Regions from separate parts of the Streptomyces sp. NPDC093085 genome, predicted to be linked through region 3. Evidence: riboswitches for the same ligand, from Rfam matches in the RefSeq annotation. Region 3 holds a riboswitch; each other region holds the start of a gene.
What was found. Region 3 has a riboswitch for thiamine pyrophosphate ahead of thiO (glycine oxidase ThiO). Riboswitches for the same ligand answer to the same signal wherever they lie in the genome.
Positions count from the first base shown of each region.

Region 1: another riboswitch for thiamine pyrophosphate. It lies ahead of thiC (phosphomethylpyrimidine synthase ThiC); the one in region 3 lies ahead of thiO (glycine oxidase ThiO).
Region 2: another riboswitch for thiamine pyrophosphate. It lies ahead of AB0O07_RS20325 (thiamine ABC transporter substrate-binding protein); the one in region 3 lies ahead of thiO (glycine oxidase ThiO).

Region 1 covers NZ_JBFBFB010000016.1:78,406-85,364, forward strand. Annotated here, with positions in the region: gene AB0O07_RS31520 (metallophosphoesterase) at 1-1,183, shown strand, start outside; gene AB0O07_RS31525 (hypothetical protein) at 1,333-2,175, shown strand; gene thiC (phosphomethylpyrimidine synthase ThiC) at 2,310-4,211, opposite strand; TPP riboswitch at 4,204-4,347, opposite strand; gene AB0O07_RS31535 (YibE/F family protein) at 4,489-5,853, shown strand; gene AB0O07_RS31540 (SsgA family sporulation/cell division regulator) at 5,947-6,381, opposite strand; gene AB0O07_RS31545 (helix-turn-helix domain-containing protein) at 6,485-6,959, opposite strand, start outside.
Region 2 covers NZ_JBFBFB010000006.1:347,102-354,060, reverse strand. Annotated here, with positions in the region: gene AB0O07_RS20330 (iron ABC transporter permease) at 1-1,480, opposite strand, end outside; gene AB0O07_RS20325 (thiamine ABC transporter substrate-binding protein) at 1,642-2,769, opposite strand; TPP riboswitch at 2,865-2,990, opposite strand; gene rlmN (23S rRNA (adenine(2503)-C(2))-methyltransferase RlmN) at 3,029-4,135, opposite strand; gene AB0O07_RS20315 (phosphatidate cytidylyltransferase) at 4,308-5,375, opposite strand; gene frr (ribosome recycling factor) at 5,375-5,932, opposite strand; gene pyrH (UMP kinase) at 6,060-6,824, opposite strand.
Region 3 covers NZ_JBFBFB010000003.1:271,177-278,135, forward strand. Annotated here, with positions in the region: gene AB0O07_RS11970 (hypothetical protein) at 1-147, opposite strand, end outside; gene metF (methylenetetrahydrofolate reductase [NAD(P)H]) at 161-1,078, opposite strand; gene thiE (thiamine phosphate synthase) at 1,210-1,896, opposite strand; gene AB0O07_RS11985 (Rv2175c family DNA-binding protein) at 2,036-2,401, opposite strand; gene AB0O07_RS11990 (FAD-dependent oxidoreductase) at 2,514-3,677, opposite strand; TPP riboswitch at 3,844-3,957, shown strand; gene thiO (glycine oxidase ThiO) at 3,955-5,220, shown strand; gene thiS (sulfur carrier protein ThiS) at 5,217-5,432, shown strand; gene AB0O07_RS12005 (thiazole synthase) at 5,440-6,294, shown strand; gene pknB (Stk1 family PASTA domain-containing Ser/Thr kinase) at 6,406-6,959, shown strand, end outside.

The sequences.
Region 1 (6,959 bases), on a different contig from region 3:
GTTGCGCGACTTCCGCGTACCGCCCTACGCGCAGGTTCCCGTGGAGTCCGGAGAGCCGGCACCGCCCGGCCCGCCCAGCCCGGCGGGCCCGCCCGCCGCCGTACCCGCGCCGCCGCCCCCGGCCGCCCCGGCAGCGGCACCGGCGGCCCCCGCGCACGCCCCGCACCCCGCCGCCGGGCCGTCGGCACCGCCCCCGGCGCCCACGGGCCACCCCGGTGACGCGGTCCCCGCGGACGAGCCGCCGGAGGGGTACACACCGACCGAGCGCGACCTCCCGGTGATCACCATGGCCAACCGGGGCGACACCGTGCTGGTCAAGGTGGACGCCGCCGCCGAGAGCAGCGACATCGAAGGCCCCGGGCCGCTCTTCGTCGTCGGGGACGTCCACGGCTATCTCGACGAACTCGTCGCCGCCCTCACCGAACAGGGCCTGATCGACGCCGAGCGCCGGTGGGCCGCCGGCAACGCCCGCCTCTGGTTCCTCGGCGACTTCACCGACCGGGGCCCCGACGGCATCGGCGTCATCGACCTCGTCATGCGGCTCTCCGCCGAGGCCGCGGCGGCCGGCGGCTACTGCAAGGCCCTGATGGGCAATCACGAACTGCTCCTCATCGGCGCGAAGCGGTTCGGCGACACCCCCGTCAACTCCGGCGCCGGCACCGCCACCTTCCAGGCCGCCTGGATCCTCAACGGCGGCCAGCGCACCGACATGGAGCGCCTCCAGGACGTCCATCTCCAGTGGATGTCCCATCTCGACGCGGTCGTCGAGGAGGACGGGCATCTGCTGATGCACTCCGACACCACGGCCTATCTCGACTACGGCTCGTCCATCGACGAGGTCAACGACACCATCTACCAGATCCTGACGCGCAATGACGCCGACGAATGCTGGGACCTCTTCCGCAAACTCACCAAACGCTTCGCCTTCCGCGACGAAGGCGGCCCGGAGGCCGTACGGGAACTCCTCTCCCGGTACGGCGGAGGGCGAGTGGTCCACGGCCACAGCCCGATTCCCTATCTGCTCGGCGAAGTCGGCACAGAAGACGCGTCCGACGACGAAGGCGACACCGAGCCGGTGGTGGAAGGGCCGCACGTATATGCCGACGGGCTGGCCATCGCGATGGACGGCGGGGTGACGATGGCGGGAAAGCTGCTGGTCGCACGGCTTCCGCTGGCCAACTGATTCGATGTGGACAGGTGTTTTCCGGAAACCCCCTGTCACGGCACGCCAAAACCGCTCTACCATCTGCTTATCCGTAGCAGGCTCTCCTCCGTTTCCGCCGACTGCGGCTCGTACCTCACGGGCGCGACGGCCCTACGGAGTATCGGGGGATGCACATGAATAGCGCTCCGCACCTGCTGAGCGAGGATCGCGCGGATTTCGAGCGCATCCTCGACGATGTGCTGCGCAATGCGCACGAACGTCCGGACCTCGCCAAGGTCGGGCAGCGGCTCACCGCCGAGCAGTTGCGCACCCGGGCCCTCAACGCGACGGCCCGGATAGCCACGGCCGCCGCCGCCGAGTACGAGCATTACGCCACGCTCCGCGAGGAGTCCCGCGCGCCGGCCGCCACCACGCCCGACTCCGTACGGGACCCCGCCCCGGAGGAGCCGCCCGGCTCCGGCGCCGGACTCACGGCCGTCGTCAGCGTCCTGGTGCCGGTCCTCGGCGGGGTGGCGGCAGTGATCTTCCTCCTCGTCGGCTACCTCCTGAAGGCGCTCGACCCGCCGCCCGCCTTCGCGAGCAGCCTGGTCGCGGTCGGCTGGTTCTTCGCCGCCATCACCGCGATCGGCATCCTCGGCGCGGCGGTGGGGCTGCTGGTCACCGCCATGCGCAACAGCTCGACCGAACTGCCGGCCGACGAGACCGCGGGCCGCGAACCGCCCGACGAGGTCGCCCGCGCGCGCGAGGCCTGGCGCCACGCCCTGCTGGAGCGCGGCATCCTGCCCTTCCTGCGCAAGGCCCTCGACGACGCCGGTACGGCCCCGGCCGCCACGCCCGCGCCGACCCGGTCGGCGACCCAGCTCCCGAAGATCGGCTACAGCAGGCCGGACTTCTCCAGCCCCGACGACGGCTCCGACGCGGGCAAGCGGCCGAACTTCAGCAGCCCCGACTTCAGCGGCCCGGACTTCACCAGCCCCGACTTCGGCGGCCCGGAACACCGGCCGGAGTGACCCCGGCCGCCCCCGGAACGGCTCCGGGGTGCCCCTCGGGGTGACTCCGAGGTGACCGGGCCCCCGTCGAGGGCCGCCCGGTCACCCGGGACGGAGCGGCCCTCACCCGGCCTCGGGCCACGGCGCCCGGCGGCTCAGTCGGCCAGCGGCAGATAGACCCGGTTACCGGCCGCTGCGAACTCCTTGGACTTCTCCGCCATGCCCGCCTCGATCTCGGCCGCCGAGGCCGCCGTGGCCCCGCCCGGCCCCGTACCGCCCTCACCCGTACGACCCGGTTCCGTACCGTCGGCGCCGCTGCCGCCGGACAGGTCGTCGCCATGCCGGCGCCGGATGTCCTGCGAGATCTTCATCGAGCAGAACTTCGGACCGCACATCGAGCAGAAATGCGCCGTCTTCGCCGGCTCCGCGGGCAGCGTCTCGTCATGGAACTCCCGTGCCGTGTCCGGGTCGAGCGCCAGGTTGAACTGGTCCTCCCAGCGGAACTCGAAGCGGGCGTCCGACAGCGCGTCGTCCCACTCCTGGGCCCCCGGATGCCCCTTGGCGAGATCCGCCGCATGGGCCGCGATCTTGTACGTGATGACGCCCGTCTTGACGTCGTCGCGGTCCGGCAGCCCCAGATGCTCCTTGGGCGTGACGTAGCAGAGCATCGCCGTGCCCCACCACGCGATCATCGCCGCGCCGATCCCGGAGGTGATGTGGTCGTACGCCGGGGCCACATCGGTGGTCAGCGGTCCGAGCGTGTAGAACGGCGCCTCCTCGCAGATCTCCTGCTGGAGGTCGATGTTCTCCTTGATCTTGTGCATCGGCACATGGCCGGGTCCCTCGATCATCGTCTGGACCTGGTGGCTCTTCGCGATCGTGTTCAACTCGCCCAGCGTGCGCAACTCGGCGAACTGCGCCTCGTCGTTGGCGTCCGCGATGGAGCCGGGGCGCAGCCCGTCGCCGAGCGAGTACGTCACGTCGTACGCGGCGAGGATCTCGCACAGTTCGTCGAAGTTCTCGTAGAGGAACGACTCCTTGTGGTGTGCGAGGCACCAGGCGGCCATGATCGAACCGCCGCGCGAGACGATGCCGGTCTTGCGGCGCGCGGTGAGCGGTACATAGCGGAGCAGGACCCCGGCGTGGACCGTCATGTAGTCGACGCCCTGCTCGGCCTGTTCGATCACCGTGTCCTTGTAGATGTCCCAGGTCAGCTCCTCGGCCTTGCCGTCGACCTTTTCGAGCGCCTGGTAGAGCGGCACGGTGCCGATGGGCACGGGGGAGTTGCGCAGCACCCACTCGCGGGTGGTGTGGATGTTGCGGCCGGTGGAGAGGTCCATGACCGTGTCGGCGCCCCAGCGGGTCGCCCAGGTCATCTTCTCCACCTCCTCCTCGATGGAGGAGGTGACGGCGGAGTTGCCGATGTTCGCGTTGACCTTCACCAGGAACCGCTTGCCGATGATCATCGGCTCGCTCTCGGGGTGGTTGACGTTGGCCGGCAGGACGGCGCGCCCCGCCGCGATCTCGTCGCGGACGGTCTCCGGGGAGACGTTCTCGCGGATCGCGACGTACTCCATCTCCGGGGTGATCTCGCCCTGGCGGGCGTACGCGAGCTGGGTCACCGTCCGGCCCGCGCGGCCCCGGCGCGGCTGGCGCGGGCGGCCGGGGAAGACCGCGTCGAGCCCCCGCAGGTTCCCGGAGCCGCCCGGGAGGGTCCCGCCGCGCGGGGTGGTGTGCTTGAGCCCGTCGTCCTCGGGACGGGGCGCCCGGCCCGCGTACTCCTCGGTGTCGCCCCGGCCGATGATCCAGTTCTCCCGCAGCGGCGCGAGACCGCGGCGTACGTCGGTGTCGACGGCGGGGTCGGTGTACGGGCCGGAGGTGTCGTACAGCGTGACGTCCCGGCCATTGGTGAGGTGGACCCGGCGGACCGGTACGCGGAGGTCGGGGCGCGATCCCCCGACATACCCCTTGTGCCAGCCGACGGCCTCCCCGGTGGGGCGCGGGCCGTCCGTGCCCTCCTGGCCGGAGGCAGACAGATGTGTGTCCTGATCGGTCATGAGACCTACTCCCTACGCCGGCATTACCCGGTAACAGGTTCAGCGGTCGGCGCAGCGATGGTGTCCGGGAAGCGTCCCGGGACCTACACGTCAGCGCCCTCTCAGCCCGGTGCTCCGAGCTCCCGCGTGTGCAAAGGTTGCCTCCACGCTAGCGTCATATCGGGCACGCTGACCAGAGGGCCCTCCGCTTCCTCCGCCTTCTTGCGATGATCGGGCGGTGACCCCACCCACGCAGACTCACGAATCGCACGGCCACACGCACAGCCATGGCCCCGCCATGCCGGTCTCCCGGCACCTCCGCAAGGTGATCGCGGCGGTCCTGATCCCCTTCGCGGCGGCCGTCGTGGTCGGGCTCACCGTGCTCTGGCCGGGCGGCGCACCGGCGCACGAGCGGACCGGTGTGGGCTTCGACCGGCAGACGGTCGAGGGCCAGGTGGTCCAGATCGAGAAGATCCCCTGCAAGGACGTGAACGCCGGGCAGGTCCCGTCGACCGGTGACACCTCGACTCCGCAGGGCCGCGAGGCGGTGCAGGAGGAGACCGGCCAGTGTGAGAAGGCCACGATCGAGCTGACGAGCGGCAAGGAGAAGGGCCGCACCTTCATCGAGATCGTCCAGCCGGACGCGCCGCGGCAGTTTCACGTGAAACAGGGCGTTGTGGTCGCCTACGCGCCGGACGCTCCCCAGGATCTCCAGTACTCGGTCACCGATGTGGACCGGGAGTTCCCGATGCTCCTGCTGGCCGGGATCTTCGCGCTCGCGGTGGTCGTGGTGGGGCGGCTGCGGGGGGTCATGGCGCTGATCGCGCTCGTGGTCTCGTTCGCGATCCTGACGCTGTTCATCCTGCCGGCGATCCTCCAGGGCTCGAATCCGCTGGTGGTGGCGGTCGTCGGGGCGAGCGCGATCATGCTGATCGCGCTCTATCTCTGCCATGGTCTGACGGCCAGGACCTCGGTGGCGGTGCTCGGCACCCTGATCTCGCTGCTGCTGATCGGGCTGCTGGGGTCGCTCTTCATCGGCTGGGCGAGTCTGACCGGGAACACCGACGACAGCACCGGGCTGATCCACGGCCTCTACCCGGACATCGATATGAGCGGCCTCCTGCTGGCCGGTGTGATCATCGGCTCGCTCGGGGTGCTGGACGATGTGACGGTGACACAGACCTCGGCGGTCTGGGAGCTGCGCCAGGCGGACCCGACGATGGGGCCGCGCGCGCTCTACCGGGCCGGGATCCGGATCGGCCGGGACCATATCGCTTCGGTGGTCAACACCCTCGTCCTGGCGTATGCGGGGGCCGCCCTGCCGCTCCTGCTGCTCTTCTCGATCGCGCAGTCGAGCGTGGGGACCGTCGCCAACAGCGAACTGGTCGCGGAGGAGATCGTACGGACACTGGTCGGGTCGATCGGTCTGGTGGCCTCGGTGCCGGTGACCACGGCGCTGGCCGCCCTGGTGGTCTCCGCCGACCGGTCCGCCCCGGAGAACCCGGCAACCCCCTCCGCCGCCCCCGCACCCTCCGGTCCCTCCGGCCCGGGGACGGGTCCGGCAGCGGGTCCGGCGGCCGGTCCCGCCCGGGGGCCTCATGAGTCCCAGGGGATGCTCGTGCCGCCCGCTCCGGGGGGCCGGGGACACCGCCGGAAGAAGTAGCGACGGCGCCGCTGTTCGAGAACGCCCGGGGCCCTACCCGGCGGGGGTCATTTCGACACCGGAAATCACCCGGACGGCCCCCTCCACGGAGCCTCAGCCGGCGTTCTCCTCGGCGAGGATGCGCCCCAACTCCTCCTCCAGGCTGCCTTCGAAGTCGCTGAGCGCCCGCTCCTGACCGAGCGGGACCAGCCGGTCCGTACGGTCCAGGAAGGCCACCAGGGGCGCGGCGGAGACCCGGAAGAGCGCGTGGTCGTCACCGACCTGGAGCCGCATATGGACATCGGAGAGGTCCTCGGGCGAGGTCGGCGAGATGTGCACATCGCCGTCCCCGCTGGGCGTGTTGATGCCGTCGAGGAGCAGTTCGCGCCCGAAAGTCCAGGTCACAGGCGCATCGCCGGGCAGATGGAATGTCATGCGCACCGCGTAGGGATCAGCCACCTTGTAGTGGAGTTCCACCGGGATACGGAACGACAGCTCCTCGGAGACGAGGAAGCTCATCAGGACCTCGGCCTGAACCGACTCGCGCATCGTTGTACTCCGGAGTAGATGGAACAGTGGCTGGGAATGATCCCCGTTGACCCTCTTGACGCAATCGTGCTGTAAGCGCTAGCGGATCACAAGGAGTAATTTTTCAGATACTGATAGAGAGAATATGCGAGGTCAGCAGCGATCCGATCTCTCTGCGTAACCGTTCGACCGACGGAAGCAGTCGCTCCTGTTGACGAAGCGGTAAAGAAATGGCCACGGTGGCCGCGACGGATCCGACGGTGATCGGCACGGCGGCGCAGACCGTACCGAGCCGGTACTCCTGCCGGGACACGACCGGTTCCGTACGCCCCAGCGCGTCGAGGCGCGCCAGCAGGGTCCGGCGGTCCGGCACCGAGTAGGGCGTGAGGGGGCGTACGGGATAGCGGTCGAGATGGTCGCGGCGCGCCGCGTCATCGAGCTGGCTGAGCAGACACTGGCCCATCGCATGGGCGTGGGCCGTCGCATGGAAGTCTCCGCGTGCGTCGACCGCGGGGCACGCGGGACTGTCGGCCACGGAGACCAGGTCCATCTCACCGTCGTGGTGGACCGCGAAGTACACGGGGACGCCGATCGCGTCC
Region 2 (6,959 bases), on a different contig from region 3:
CCACCGCGACCGGGAGCGTCGGCCGGTCGGGGCGTGCGATGAACACTGTCGCGCCGAACTCGCCGAGCGATACGGCGAAGGCGAACCCCGCCGCAACCAGCGCGGCGCGCCCTACCAGCGGCAGATCGACCTCGCGCCAGACGCGCAGGGGGGAGGCGCCGAGGACTGCCGCCGCCTCGCGCAGTCGGCCGTCCACCGCGCGCAGGACGGGCAGCATGGTCCGTACGACGAAGGGGACACCCACCAGCGCTTGGGCAAGCGGTACGAGGATCCAGGACGCCCGCAGGTCGAGCGGAGGCTTGTCGAGGGTGATCAGGAAGCCGAAGCCGACGGTCACGGCGGAGACACCGAGAGGCAGCATCAGGAGTGCGTCGAAGCCCCGTACGAGGCGTCCTGCGCGGCGGGTCAGCGCGGCGGCGGCGAGGCCGCCGATCACTACCGCGACGGCCGTGGCGACCAGCGCGTACCGCAGCGAGTTCCAGACGGCCTCCAGCGGCGGTACGAGGAAGGTGCCCGCGCTCGCCTCGACGGAGGCGAGCGCCCGGTAGTAGGCGAAGCCGTACCCGTCGGGGCCTTGTAGGGAGCGTTCGACGAGCACGCCCAGGGGCAGCAGGATCAGCAGCGCGACGGTCGCGAGCACACCGGCCAGCAACGCCCACTGTCCCGCTCCGCGGGGCCGGTGCGCGGTCCGTGCCGGGTCGACGAGCTTCAGCGCGGTCTCCCGCCGCCGTACGGTGCCGGCGTGTACGGCGAGGACCGCCCCGACCGCCGCGAACTGCACGAGGGTCAGTACCGCAGCGGTGGGCAGGTCGAGGAGTTGGGCGGTCTGCCGGTAGATCTCGACCTCAAGGGTGGAGAAACCGGGGCCGCCGAGAATCTGCACGACACCGAAAGAGGTGAAGGTGAAGAGAAAGACCATCAGTGCCGCGGCGGCGACGGCGGGGGCGAGCGCGGGGAGCGTCACATGCCGCCACGCCCGGAGGCGCCCCGCGCCCAGTACGCGCGCGGCTTCCTCCTGGCGCGGGTCGAGCTGTGACCACAGGCCGCCCACGGTGCGTACGACCACCGCGTAGTTGAAGAAGACATGGGCCAGCAGGATCGCCCAGACGGTGGTGTCGAGCCGTATGCCCCACATGTCGTCCAGGAGTCCACCGCGACCGAGCAGCGCCAGGAAGGCGGTACCGACGACGACGGTGGGCAGCACGAAGGGCACCGTCACGGCGGCGCGCAGGACGTGTTTCCCTGGAAAGGCGAAGCGCGCGAAGACGTATGCGCCGGGCAGGGCGATCAGCAGGGTGAGCGCCGTGGAGGCGAGTGCCTGCCATGTGGTGAACCACAGGACGCCGAGAATGTCGGGGCGGCCGAGTACGTCGCCGACGCGGCCGAACTGCCAGGCGCCGTCCATCTTGAGGCCGCGGCCGACAATCGCTGCCACCGGGTAGGCGAAGAAGACCGCGAAGAAGGCGAGGGGCGCGGCCATGAGGGCGAGGCGTACGGCGCCGCCGTGGCCGCGCCGACGTCCCCGCCACCGCTCTCTGCGCCACGAGGCGCCCCGTACGGCGCCGCGCAGGCCGCCAGCGTGCCGTACGGGGCGCCGGGCGGTCTGGTCGTCCTGTGCTGCCCCGTCGGCCTTCTCCGGGGTTACTTCACGGCGAGTGAGGACCACGACTGAATCCACTGTTCACGGTTGGCCGCGATGCGTGTGGGCGCCACGGTCTCGGGCCGCTCGACGGTCGCGCCGAACTTCGTGAACAGTTCGGGCAGTGCGACGTCCTTGACCACCGGGTTGACGAACATGTTCAGCGGCATGTCCGCCTGGAACTTCTCGCTGATCAGGAAGTCCAGCAGAGCCTTGCCCCCCGCCACGTTCTTCGCGCCGTCGAGCAGACCCGCGAACTCCGTCTGCCGGAAGCAGGTGCCGGTGGAGACACCCGTCGGGGCCTGCTGGGGCTGCGGCTTCGCGTACAGCACCTCCACAGGCGGGCTGGAGGCATAGGAGACGACCAACGGCCGGTCGCCCTTGGCCTTCTTGCCACCGGCGGAGCCGGAGAAGCTCTCGTTGTACGCCTGCTCCCAGCCGTCGACGACCAGGACGCCGTTGGCCTTCAGCTTCTTCCAGTAGTCCTGCCATCCGTCGTCCCCGTAGTGCGCGACCGTGCCCAGAAGGAAGCCGAGGCCCGGCGAGGAGGTCGCGGCGTTCTCGGTGACGAGCAGGTTCTTGTACTGGGGCTTGATCAGATCGTCGAAGGACTGCGGCGGAGTGAGCTTCTTGCCCTCGAAATACTTCTTGTCGTAGTTGACGCAGATATCGCCGCTGTCGACGGGGGTGACGCGGTTCTTCTCCTTGTCGAGTCGCGCGCTCGCGTCGACCCGGTCCAGCCCCTTCGCCTCGTACGGTACGAACAGGTCGTTGTCGAGAGCCCGAGAGAGCAGCGTGTTGTCAACGCCGAAGAAGACGTCACCCTGAGGCGCCCCCTTGGTGAGGATCTCCTTGTTGAGCGCTTCGCCGGCGTCACCGCTCTTGAGGACCTTGACGGTGTAGCCGGTCTCCTTGGTGAACTCCTTGAGCACCTCGGGGGACGTGTTGAACGAGTCATGGCTGACCAGGGTGACGGTCTTGGACTCCGTACCGCTGCCGCTTCCGCCGTCGCCGGACGGGGCGGAGGCATCGGAGCCGCCGCAGGCCGCGAGGGTGGTGATGCCGAGCGCCACGGCGATCGCGGCGTACGCCGCCTTTCTGGCACCGGTACGCGTACGGGTGGTGCTCACTGGTTTTCCTCCTGGGGGTGTCCAGGAGAAGACGCCGCCCTGCCCGGAGCACGGCAGTCGACAAGGACGGCCGGTCTCCGGGCAGGGCGCAACAGCTTGAGTGATGTCCGAACTTCCTACCCAGAATGACCTGGGCAAGGTTCAGAGGGTCTGCGACCGCTGCCCGCTCTCACGGGCACATGCCGCACTCTCAGCGCTGTAGCGCTCCCCTGCCGGAAATATGCAATACGTTTCGGGGCTAGGTTACCCCTAGGACGCGCTAGCGCTCCGTGGCGGCCAACTGTCCGCACGCACCGTCGATCTCTTGGCCACGTGTGTCACGTACGGTGACCGGCACGCCGTGCGCCGCGATGGCCTCGACGAACTTCTTCTCATCCTCCGGGCGGGACGCCGTCCACTTCGACCCTGGGGTCGGATTGAGTGGGATCAGGTTGACGTGGACCCGCCTGCCCTTGAGGAGGCGGCCGAGACGGTCGCCTCGCCACGCCTGGTCGTTGATGTCGCGGATCAGGGCGTACTCGATGGAGATGCGGCGGCCGGACTTCTCCGCGTACTCCCACGCGGCGTCCAGCACCTCCCGTACCTTCCAGCGGGTGTTGACCGGGACGAGGGTGTCGCGCAGCTCGTCGTCGGGGGCGTGCAGGGAGACCGCGAGCCGGCATTTGAAGCCCTCGTCGGCGAAGCGCAGCATCGCGGGGACCAGGCCGACCGTGGAGACGGTGATTCCTCGCTGCGAGAGCCCCAGGCCGTCCGGCTCGGGGTCGGTCAGGCGGCGGATCGCGCCGACGACACGCTTGTAGTTGGCGAGCGGCTCGCCCATGCCCATGAAGACGATGTTGGAGAGCCGCGCCGCGCCGCCGGGCACCTCGCCGTCGCGCAGGGCACGCATCCCGTCGACGATCTGGTGGACGATCTCCGCGGTGGACAGGTTGCGGTCCAGGCCGGCCTGTCCTGTCGCGCAGAAGGGGCAGTTCATGCCGCACCCTGCCTGCGACGAGATGCACATGGTGACCCGGTCCGGATAGCGCATCAGGACGGACTCGACGAGGGTGCCGTCGTGCAGCCGCCAGAGCGTCTTACGGGTCGTGTCGTCGTCGCACGAGATATGCCGTACCACCGACATCAGGTCGGGCAGCAGCTCCGTCGCGAGTTTCTGCCGCGCGGTGGCCGGGATGTCGGTCCACTGCTCGGGGTCGTGCGCGTACCGCGCGAAGTAGTGCTGCGACAGTTGCTTGGCGCGGAAGGCCTTCTCACCGATGGCGGCGACCGCCTCGCGGCGCTCGGCGGGGGTGAGGTCGGCGAGGTGCCGCGGCGGCTTCTTGGCTCCGCGGGGCGCGACGAAAGTGAGTTCTCCGGGTGCAGGCATGGTCCGTCCAGTGTCGCAGACGGTGCCCGGTGCCCCGTATGCCGATCGCGGCGGGCATACGCGAGGGGGGTACGCCGCACCGTGGCGGACGTACCCCCTTCGCCGAAACCGGCACGCGCCCCGTACGGGGCGCGCGGCGGTCCCCTTCATGCCCGGGGACCGCCACTGTCTTTCATGCCCCCACGAAGAGCACCAGGAGCAGCCAGACCACCGGCGCCGTGGGCAGCAGCGAATCGAGCCGATCCATGATGCCGCCGTGCCCCGGCAGCAGGGTGCCCATGTCCTTGATCCCGAGGTCGCGCTTGATCATGGACTCGCCGAGGTCGCCGAGTGTGGCGCTGGCCGCGACGGCGAGGCCGATCAGCAGACCCTGCCACCAGGCTCCGCCGTCGATCATGAACTCCATCAGGAGCGCGCCGGCCACCATGGCGAAGCTGACGGCGCCGCCGAGCCCCTCCCAGGTCTTGCCGGGGCTGATGCGCGGCGCGAGCTTGTGCGTGCCGAAGCGCCAGCCGACGGCGTACGCGCCGGTGTCGCTCACGACGGTCAGCACGAGGAACATCAGCACCCGCTGCGATCCGTCGCCCGCTGTGAGCATCATCGCGACGAACGTCGCGAGGAAGGGTACGTAGAACGCGGCGAAGACCCCGGCCGTGACGTCCTTGAGGTAGCCCTCGGGCGGCTCCGTCATCCGCCAGATCAGCACGGCGAGCGCGGTGAGGGCCATCGCGACCCAGGCGCCCTCCGCGCCGCGCGCGTACCCGGCGACGACCATGGCTGCGCCGCCCACGGCGAGCGGTACGAGCGGTGCCTTGATGCCCTTCTTCTCGTCGAGTCGCGAGGTCAGCTCCCACAACCCCACGACCACGGCGATCGCTATGACACCGATGAACACGGCCTTGACGATGAAGAGCGAGGCGGCGACCACCGCGCCGAGCCCGACACCGACCCCTATGGCCGCGCGCAGATCGCGGCCGGCCCGCTTCTTCGGCGGGGGCTGCGGGGGAACGGCCATGGGCTCCTGCGGCGTCTCGTCACGGAACGGGGGGCCGCCCGGTCGAGCAGCCCCCCGGTCGTCGTTGTGGTCCCCGCCGTTCGCGGGTTCGTCGGGCACGATGGGCATGGGCCGAGTCTGCGATGCGGGCTGCTCATCGTATGCGGGACCCGCCGGGGCAGCCCCCTGGTCGGTCGGTCCCCAATAACCGGCTGTCGGCGAGGCACCCCGGGAAGAGTCGTTCATCAGACTTCGAGCAGCTCGGCTTCCTTGTGCTTGAGCAGCTCGTCCACCTGCGCGACGTACTTCGCGGTGGTGTCGTCGAGCTCCTTCTCGGCGCGGCGTCCCTCGTCTTCGCCGACCTCGCCGTCCTTGATCAGCTTGTCGATGGTCTCCTTGGCCTTGCGGCGGACGGCGCGGATCGAGATCCGCGAGTCCTCGGCCTTGGTCTTGGCGACCTTGATGAACTCCTTGCGGCGGTCCTGCGTCAGCTCCGGGAAGACCACCCGGATGATGTTCCCGTCGTTGCTCGGGTTGACGCCGAGGTCGGAGTCGCGGATGGCCTGTTCGATGTTGCGCAGCGCGCTCTTGTCGAACGGGGTCACCACGGCCATGCGCGCCTCGGGCACGGCGAACGAGGCGAGCTGGTTGATCGGGGTGAGGGCACCGTAGTAGTCGGCCACGATCTTGTTGAACATCGCCGGATGCGCCCGCCCGGTGCGGATCGCGGCGAAGTCGTCTTTGGCGACCAGGACGGCCTTCTCCATCTTCTCCTCGGCCTCAAGGAGGGTCTCTTCGATCACCACTTGCTCCTGCGTGTCTTGAGTGGGTCCGGCATGCTTGCCGGCCGGCGGAACCTGCGTCGCGTCTTGTCCTGCACGGTGTCCGACCGGCAGGGCTTTGTCCATCCCCGTGCGGGGCCGCCCGGAATCAGCTCCGGGTGCCCTGGTCGCTCACGAGAGTGCCGATCTTCTCACCCTTGACGGCGCGTGCGATATTGCCTTCCTTCAGCAATTCGAAGACAAGGATCGGCAGCCGGTTGTCCTGGCACAGCGTGATAGCGGTCATGTCGGCGACGCGCAGATCGCCGGCGATGACCTCGCTGTACTCAAGTGCGTCGAACTTGACCGCGTCGGGGTTGGTCTTGGGGTCGGAGTCGTACACCCCGTCCACGCCGTTCTTCCCCATCAGCAGCGCCTGGGCGTCGATCTCCAGGGCCCGCTGGGCGGCGGTGGTGTCGGTGGAGAAGTACGGCATGCCCATACCCGCGCCGAAAATGACGACGCGGCCCTTCTCCAGATGGCGTACGGCCCTCAGTGGAATGTACGGCTCGGCGACCTGCCCCATGGTGATGGCCGTCTGGACGCGGGAGTCGATGCCTTCCTTCTCCAGGAAGTCCTGAAGCGCCAGACAGTTCATGACCGTACCGAGCATGCCCATGTAGTCGGAGCGTGCCCGGTCCATGCCGCGCTGCTGGAGTTCGGCGCCGCGGAAGAAGTTCCCGCCGCCGAGGACGACCGCGATCTGGGCGCCGTCGCGGACGACGGCGGCGATCTCGCGGGCGATGGCGTGGACGACGTCGGGGTCGACTCCCAGCGCCCCGCCGCCGGCGAACGCCTCACCGGACAGCTTCAGCATGAAGCGGCGCTTCGTGCTGTCGTCGGTCTTCTCGACGCTCTTGTCGGCCTGTTCCATGGAGATCTCCTCGTGCACATACGAAGAAGGCCATTGCCGGGGGTCCTTACGGTTCCCTGTGCGGCAATGGCCTCCTCGTCAGATCTGCGGTCGCCCGGCCGCCTACGAAGCAATGCCGTCAGGCACGCGCGAGCG
Region 3 (6,959 bases):
GGGAATGAGCACCCCGAGGACCACACCCATGAACCCGGTGAAGGCCAGCACCCGCCAGCGCAGCCGGGCCTTGTACTGGAGCAGAACCTCGCCCAGCAGCCAGAGGGCCACGATGCCGAATGCGATGTAGAGGACTGTCCAGCCCATACCCGCCCTCTCGTCACGACTGCTCGTGCAGTCCGAGGTTCTCGTAGATTTCGAGCGTCGCCGTGGAGTTGTTGAGGGTGATGAAGTGGAGGCCGGGGACGCCCTCGGAGAGCAGCCCGGCGCAGAACTCCGTCGCGAACTCGATGCCAATGGAGCGTACAGCGGCCGGATCGTCCCTGACGGAGAGGATCCGCTCTTTCAGCTCCGCCGGGAAGACCGCGGTGGAGAGTTGGGGCAATCGCTCCAGCATCTTCACACTGGTGACCGGCATGATCTCGGGAATGATCGGGGTGGCGCAACCCGCGGCGGCGACCCGGTCGCGGAGCCGCAGGTAGGCCGTCGGGTCGAAGAACATCTGGGTGATCGCGTAGTCCGCCCCCGCACGGCACTTGGCGACGAAGTGCCGGATGTCGCTCTCCCAGTCCGTCGAGCGCGGATGCATCTCGGGGAAGGCGGCCACACCGACACAGAAGTCGCCGGACTCCTTGATCAGGCCGACCAGGTCCGCGGCGTACTTCACGCCCTGCGGGTGCTCGGTCCACTCGCCCATGGGGTCGCCGGGCGGGTCGCCCCGTACGGCGAGGATGTTGCGGATCCCGGCGTCGGCGTACTGCCCGATCATGTTGCGCAGCTCGGCGACGGACTGGCCGACGGCCGTGAGGTGGGCGACGGGGGTGAGGGTGGTGTCGGCGGCGATCTGCTGGGTGGCCCGGACGGTGCCGTCCCGGGTGGAGCCGCCGGCCCCGTAGGTCACGGAGACGAAGCTGGGCGCGACCGCCTCGACTCTGCGCAGCGCGTTCCAGAGGTTCCGCTCGCCCTTCGGGGTCTTGGGCGCCCAGAACTCGAAGGAGTACGAGGTCTTGCCGGAGGCGAGCAGATCGCGGACCGCGGGGGCGTGGTCCGATCTGGTCGATGCTGTACCAAGGGCCATATGTGCAGGTTATCGGGGCCTTGGCGGCCACCCAAGCCGGTCCGGGGCTTTCGGCGCTATTGCCCGGCTCCTGTCCACCCCTCGGACACGATCCGGACATCCCGGGTGGCCGGAACCGGTCCGTACACCGCTCAGGCCGTACGGTGCCGTATCCGCCCGGCCAGCGCCGCCGTCGCCGAGCCGGGGTCGTCCGCCTCCGTGATCGCCCGTACGACGACGATCCTGCGGGCCCCGGCGTCCAGCACCTGGTCCAGGTTGTCCGCGTCGATCCCGCCGATCGCGAACCACGGGCGGTCCGTGCCGCTCGCCGCCGCGTACCGCACCAGGCCGAGGCCGGGGGCGGGCCGTCCCGGCTTGGTGGGGGTGGGCCAGCAGGGGCCGGTGCAGAAGTACTCCACACCGGGCTGGACGAGTGCCGCGTCCACCTCGGCGGGGGCGTGGGTGGAGCGGCCGATCAGCGGGGCGGGGCCGAGGATCGCCCGCGCGGCCGGTACCGGCAGGTCGCCCTGGCCGAGGTGGAGGGCGTCGGCGCCGATGGCGTGCGCCACATCCGCGCGGTCGTTCACCGCGAGCAGCTTTCCGTGGCGGCGGCAGGCGTCGGCGAAGACCTGGAGGTGGTCCAGTTCCTCGGCCGCCTCCAGGCTCTTGTCGCGGAGCTGGACGATGTCCACCCCGGCCGCGAGCACCGCGTCGAGGAACGCGGGGAGGTCGCCCTGCCGCTTGCGGGCGTCCACGCAGAGGTAGAGCCGGGCGTCGGCGAGCGCCGCCCGGAGCGCCGGGCCCGGTGCGGGCCCGGGTGCGGGCGTGGGCGTCGGCATGGCCGTGGACATGGCAGGTCCCCCCGTGGGACCGGGTCCGGGCCGCCCGGATCCGGTCATGGTCGTCGGATCGCCGGGGCCGGGCGGGAGCGGCGGCGCGAGCGCCACGGGCCCCGCCCGGCCACGGCGGATGAGGTCGTCAGACGGCGAGCGCCTGCGCGCGGCGCTTCACCTCCGTACCGCGATTCTCGCTGAGGGCCTGCGCGGGGGTGCCGGGCAGGGTGGGGTCGGGGGTGAAGAGCCATTCGAGCATCTCTTCGTCGGTGAAGTGGTCGTCCCGCAGGAGCGTCAGGGTGCCGGCGAGCCCCTTGACGACCTTGGTGCCGTCGATGAAGGCGGCGGGTACCTGGAGCGTCCTGTTCTCGCCCCGGCGCACGGCGATGAGCTGGCCTTCCTTCACCAACTGCCGCACGCGCGTCACCTCGACATCGAGCTTTTCGGCGATATCGGGCAGGTGAAGCCAGGCGGGGACGAGAGCATCGATCTTTGCGTCAATCTCGGTCACAGGACAAGCGTGCCATCCCGGACTGACACTGGGCACCCCGAAGCGGCCCGGACGGGGGTGCATGACCGTACGCACCGTGACATACCGGACGGTACGTGCGGGCCGGGAGCGGCTAGCGCACCGCCTTGCGGAGCGGTACGGACGGATCGGCCGCCCGTTCCGGGTCGATCCTGGCGCCCGCCTCGATCAGCTTTCTGCCCTGGGCCAGGTCGCGGGGGCGCCCGACCGCCAGCAGGGCCCTCAGGACGCCGTCGCGCAGCCAGAGCACCGACCAGGCCGCCCCCTCGGGGTCGCCGCGCCGTACCAGCGTGTCGGCCGCCGCGTGGTGGCCCGCGTACTGGACGAAGCGGCCGAACTGCTCCGACCAGAAGTACGGCACCGGGTCGTAGACCGGGTCGCTCTCGCCGAGGATGTGCGCGGCGACGGTGAGCGGGCCCTGGAGCGCGTTGTCCCAGTGGTGGACGAGCAGCCGCTCCCCGTAGCGGGCGGACGGGAAGGAGGCGCAGTCGCCGACCGCGTGGACCTCGGGGAGCGAGGTGCGCAGCCGCTCGTCGGCGGTGACCGAGCCGTCGGCGCCGAGCGCGATACCGGAGCCCGCGAGCCACCCCGTGGCGGGCCGGGCGCCGATGCCCACGACCACCGCGTCGGCGGTGAGCCTGCGGCCGTCGGCGAGGACCACCGCCCCCGGCTCCACGGCGGCCACCCGGGCGCCGGTGAGGAGTTCGGCACCGCTCTCCGCGTACCAGCCGGCCATCGGGCCCGCGACCTCGGCGGGGAGGGCGGCGGCGAGCGGCAGGTCCGCCGCCTCCACCACCGTCACGGCGCACCCGGCCTCGCGGGCCGCCGTGGCGAACTCGGCGCCGATCCATCCGGCGCCCACGACCACCACCCGGCGCCGCTCCCGGAGCACGGGGCGCAGCAGCGCGGCGTCGTCGAGCGTGCGCAGCGCGTGGACGCCGGGCACCCCGTCGGTACCGGGCAGCGCGACCGGTTCGGCGCCGGTGGCCAGGACGAGCGTGGTGTACGGGAGCGGTCCCGCGTCGGTGTCGAGTTCATGGTCGGCGGGGCGGAGGCCGGTGGCGGCCACCCCGAGCCGGAGATCGACGGAGAGGGCGCCGAAGTCGATGTCGAAGGCGGAGCCCTCGGCGGTGCCGAGCAGGACGGCCTTGGAGAGCGGGGGCCGGTCGTACGGCGGATGGGGTTCGGCGCCGATCAGGGTGACGGGGCCCGCGTACCCCTTCTCGCGGAGTGCCACGGCGGTCCGGACCCCCGCCATGCCCGCGCCGACGACGACCACTCCGGGCCCTTCGGGCCCCTGCTGTCCCTGCCGCTGTCCCTGCCGCTGCTCGCTCACCCGATCACCTTAGACAGCCGGTGCGGGCGGGCCGCCGGGCGGGAAGCTCCCTTACCGCGCTCCGCACCGCGCGTTAGGCTGGCGGTCGACACTACCTCGCGGGAGCCCGGACGCACCGGGCTGAGAGGGAGGCTGGAGCGGCCTCCGACCGTCCGAACCTGATCCGGGTCATGCCGGCGAAGGGAGGGGCTGGACGCCCATGCGGTCACCCACGCGGTCACCCGCGCACTCACCCACACACTCGTTCACGCACTCGTCCGTGCGGACCTCCGCGTACGACGTCGTGGTCGTCGGGGGCGGGATCATCGGCCTGGTCACGGCGTGGCGCGCGGCGCTGCGCGGGCTGCGTACGGCGGTGGCGGACCCGGATCCCGGCGGCGGCGCCGCGCGGGTCGCTGCGGGCATGCTCGCGCCCGTCACCGAACTCCACTACGGCGAGGAGACCCTGCTCGGGCTCAACCTCCGCTCGGCGGAGCGGTATCCCGCGTTCGTCGCGGAGCTGGCGGAGGCGAGCGGCCGGGAGACCGGCTACCGCGCCTGCGGCACGCTCGCGGTGGCGCTCGACGCCGACGACCGCTCCCAGCTCCGTGAGCTGCACGCGCTCCAGCTCCGCTCGGGGCTGGCGTCGGAGTGGCTCTCGGGGCGCGACTGCCGGCGCCTGGAGCCGATGCTCGCGCCGGGCGTACGCGGGGGGCTGCGGGTCGACGGCGACCACCAGATCGACCCGCGCCGGCTCGCCGCCGCGCTGCTGACGGCGTGCGAGCGGGCCGGGGTGGCCTTCCACCGGGCCCGGGCGGCGCGGCTCTCCGTGGTACGGGACCGGGCCGCCGGGGTGGTGCTGGCGGACGGGGCGGCGCTCGGCGCGGACCAGGTGGTGCTGGCGGGCGGCAGTCTCAGCGGCCGTCTCGCGGGGGTGCCGCCGGCGGCGGTGCCGCCCGTACGGCCGGTCAAGGGGCAGGTGGTGCGGCTGACGGTGCCGGGCCGGTACGCGCCGTTCCTCTCCCGGACGGTACGGGCCGTGGTGCGGGGCGGCCCGCTCTATCTGGTGCCGCGCGAGAACGGCGAGCTGGTCGTCGGCGCCACCACCGAGGAGCTGGGGTGGGACACCACGGTCACCGCGGGCGGGGTGTACGAGCTGCTGCGCGACGCGCATGAACTGGTGCCCGGCATCACCGAGTTGCCGCTCACCGAGACCTGCGCGGGGCTGCGCCCCGGGTCGCCGGACAACGCGCCGCTGCTCGGCCCCACGGTGCTGCCGGGGCTCTCGCTCGCCTCCGGGCACCACCGCAACGGGGTGCTGCTGACCCCGGTGACCGGCGATGTGCTGGCGGCCGTCCTGACCACCGGCGAACTCCCGCCCGAGGCGGCGCCCTTCACGCCGCTGCGCTTCTCCCCCGACGGCTCCGCCGCCCCCCTCACGCACTCCCCCGTATCCGTACCCGCCTCCAGGGAGCGCTCCGTATGAACACCGCATGGGTGCACGTCTCCGTCAACGGCGAGCGACGTGCGTTCGCCGCCTCTACGACGCTCGACGCCGTCATCGCGACCTTGACGGTGGCGCCCTCCGGGGTGGCCGCCGCCGTCAACGAGACGGTCGTTCCCCGTACCCGCTGGTCCGGTACCGCCCTCTGCGACGGCGACCGGGTGGAAATCCTCACCGCCGTACAAGGAGGCTGACAGCACGATGACCGACAGCACGACGGCCGGCGGCTCCGCGGCCGACAGCACGAGGGCCGGCAGCACCCCGGCCGACGATCCGCTCACCCTTGGTTCCGCGCTCTTCGGCTCCCGCCTCATCATGGGCACGGGAGGGGCGCCCAGCCTGGAGATCCTCGAACGGGCCCTGATCGCCTCCGGCACCGAACTCACCACGGTCGCCATGCGCCGCCTCGACCCGACCGTGCAGGGCTCGGTGCTCTCCGTACTGAAGCGGCTCGGTATCCGCGCGCTGCCCAACACGGCGGGGTGTTTCACCGCCGGGGAGGCCGTCCTCACCGCCCGGCTCGCCCGCGAGGCGCTGGGCACCGACTGGGTGAAGCTGGAGGTCGTCGCGGACGAGCGCACCCTGCTGCCCGATCCGGTCGAACTGCTGGACGCGGCGGAGACCCTGGTGGACGACGGGTTCACGGTGCTCCCGTACACCAACGACGACCCGGTCCTCGCCGCGAAGCTGGAGGACGTGGGATGTGCGGCGATCATGCCGCTGGGCTCCCCGATCGGCTCCGGCCTGGGCATCCGCAATCCGCACAACTTCCAGTTGATCGTGGAGCGCGCCACGGTCCCGGTGATCCTTGACGCGGGCGCGGGCACCGCGTCCGACGCGGCGCTCGCGATGGAGCTGGGGTGCGCCGCGGTGATGCTGGCGTCGGCGGTGACCCGGGCGCAAGAGCCGGTGGTGATGGCCGAGGCGATGCGGCACGCGGTGGCGGCCGGCCGGCTGGCCCGGCTGGCCGGCCGGATCCCCCGCCGCCACTTCGCCGAGGCCTCCTCGCCGGTGGCCGGGGTGGCGGCCCTGGACCCGGAGCGGCCCGCCTTCTGACCCCGTACCGTCCCCGCACGCCCGCCGGGCTGTCACAGGTCGGCCTCAGTCCGGTGCCCGCTCCGCCCCGGGGGATCTGGAGTGTCGGCGGCGGCTCGTAGACTCGGCGGCGTGGATACGACCCTTCAGGACCCCATCGTCGGGCAGGTGCTCGACGGCCGCTACCGCGTCGAGGAACGGATCGCGGTCGGCGGCATGGCCACGGTCTACCGGGCGCTGGACACCCGGCTCGACCGGGTCCTGGCCCTCAAGGTGATGCATCCGGCGCTCGCGACGGACGCCACGTTCGTGGAACGGTTCATCCGCGAGGCCAAGTCCGTGGCCCGGCTCGACCACCCCAACGTGGTCGGCGTCTTCGACCAGGGCGCGGAAGGCGCGTACGTCTACCTGGCCATGGAGTACGTGGCGGGGTGCACCCTGCGCGATGTCGTACGGGAGCGCGGCGCGCTGCGCCCCCGGGCCGCGCTGGACATCCTGGAGCCGGTGCTCGCCGCGCTGGGGGCCGCGCACCGGGCGGGCTTCGTCCACCGGGACATGAAGCCGGAGAACGTGCTGATAGGGGACGACGGCCGGGTCAAGGTCGCCGACTTCGGGCTGGTCCGGGGCGTCGGGGAGGTCACGAACACCACGGGGACGGTGCTCGGCACGGTCTCGTATCTCGCGCC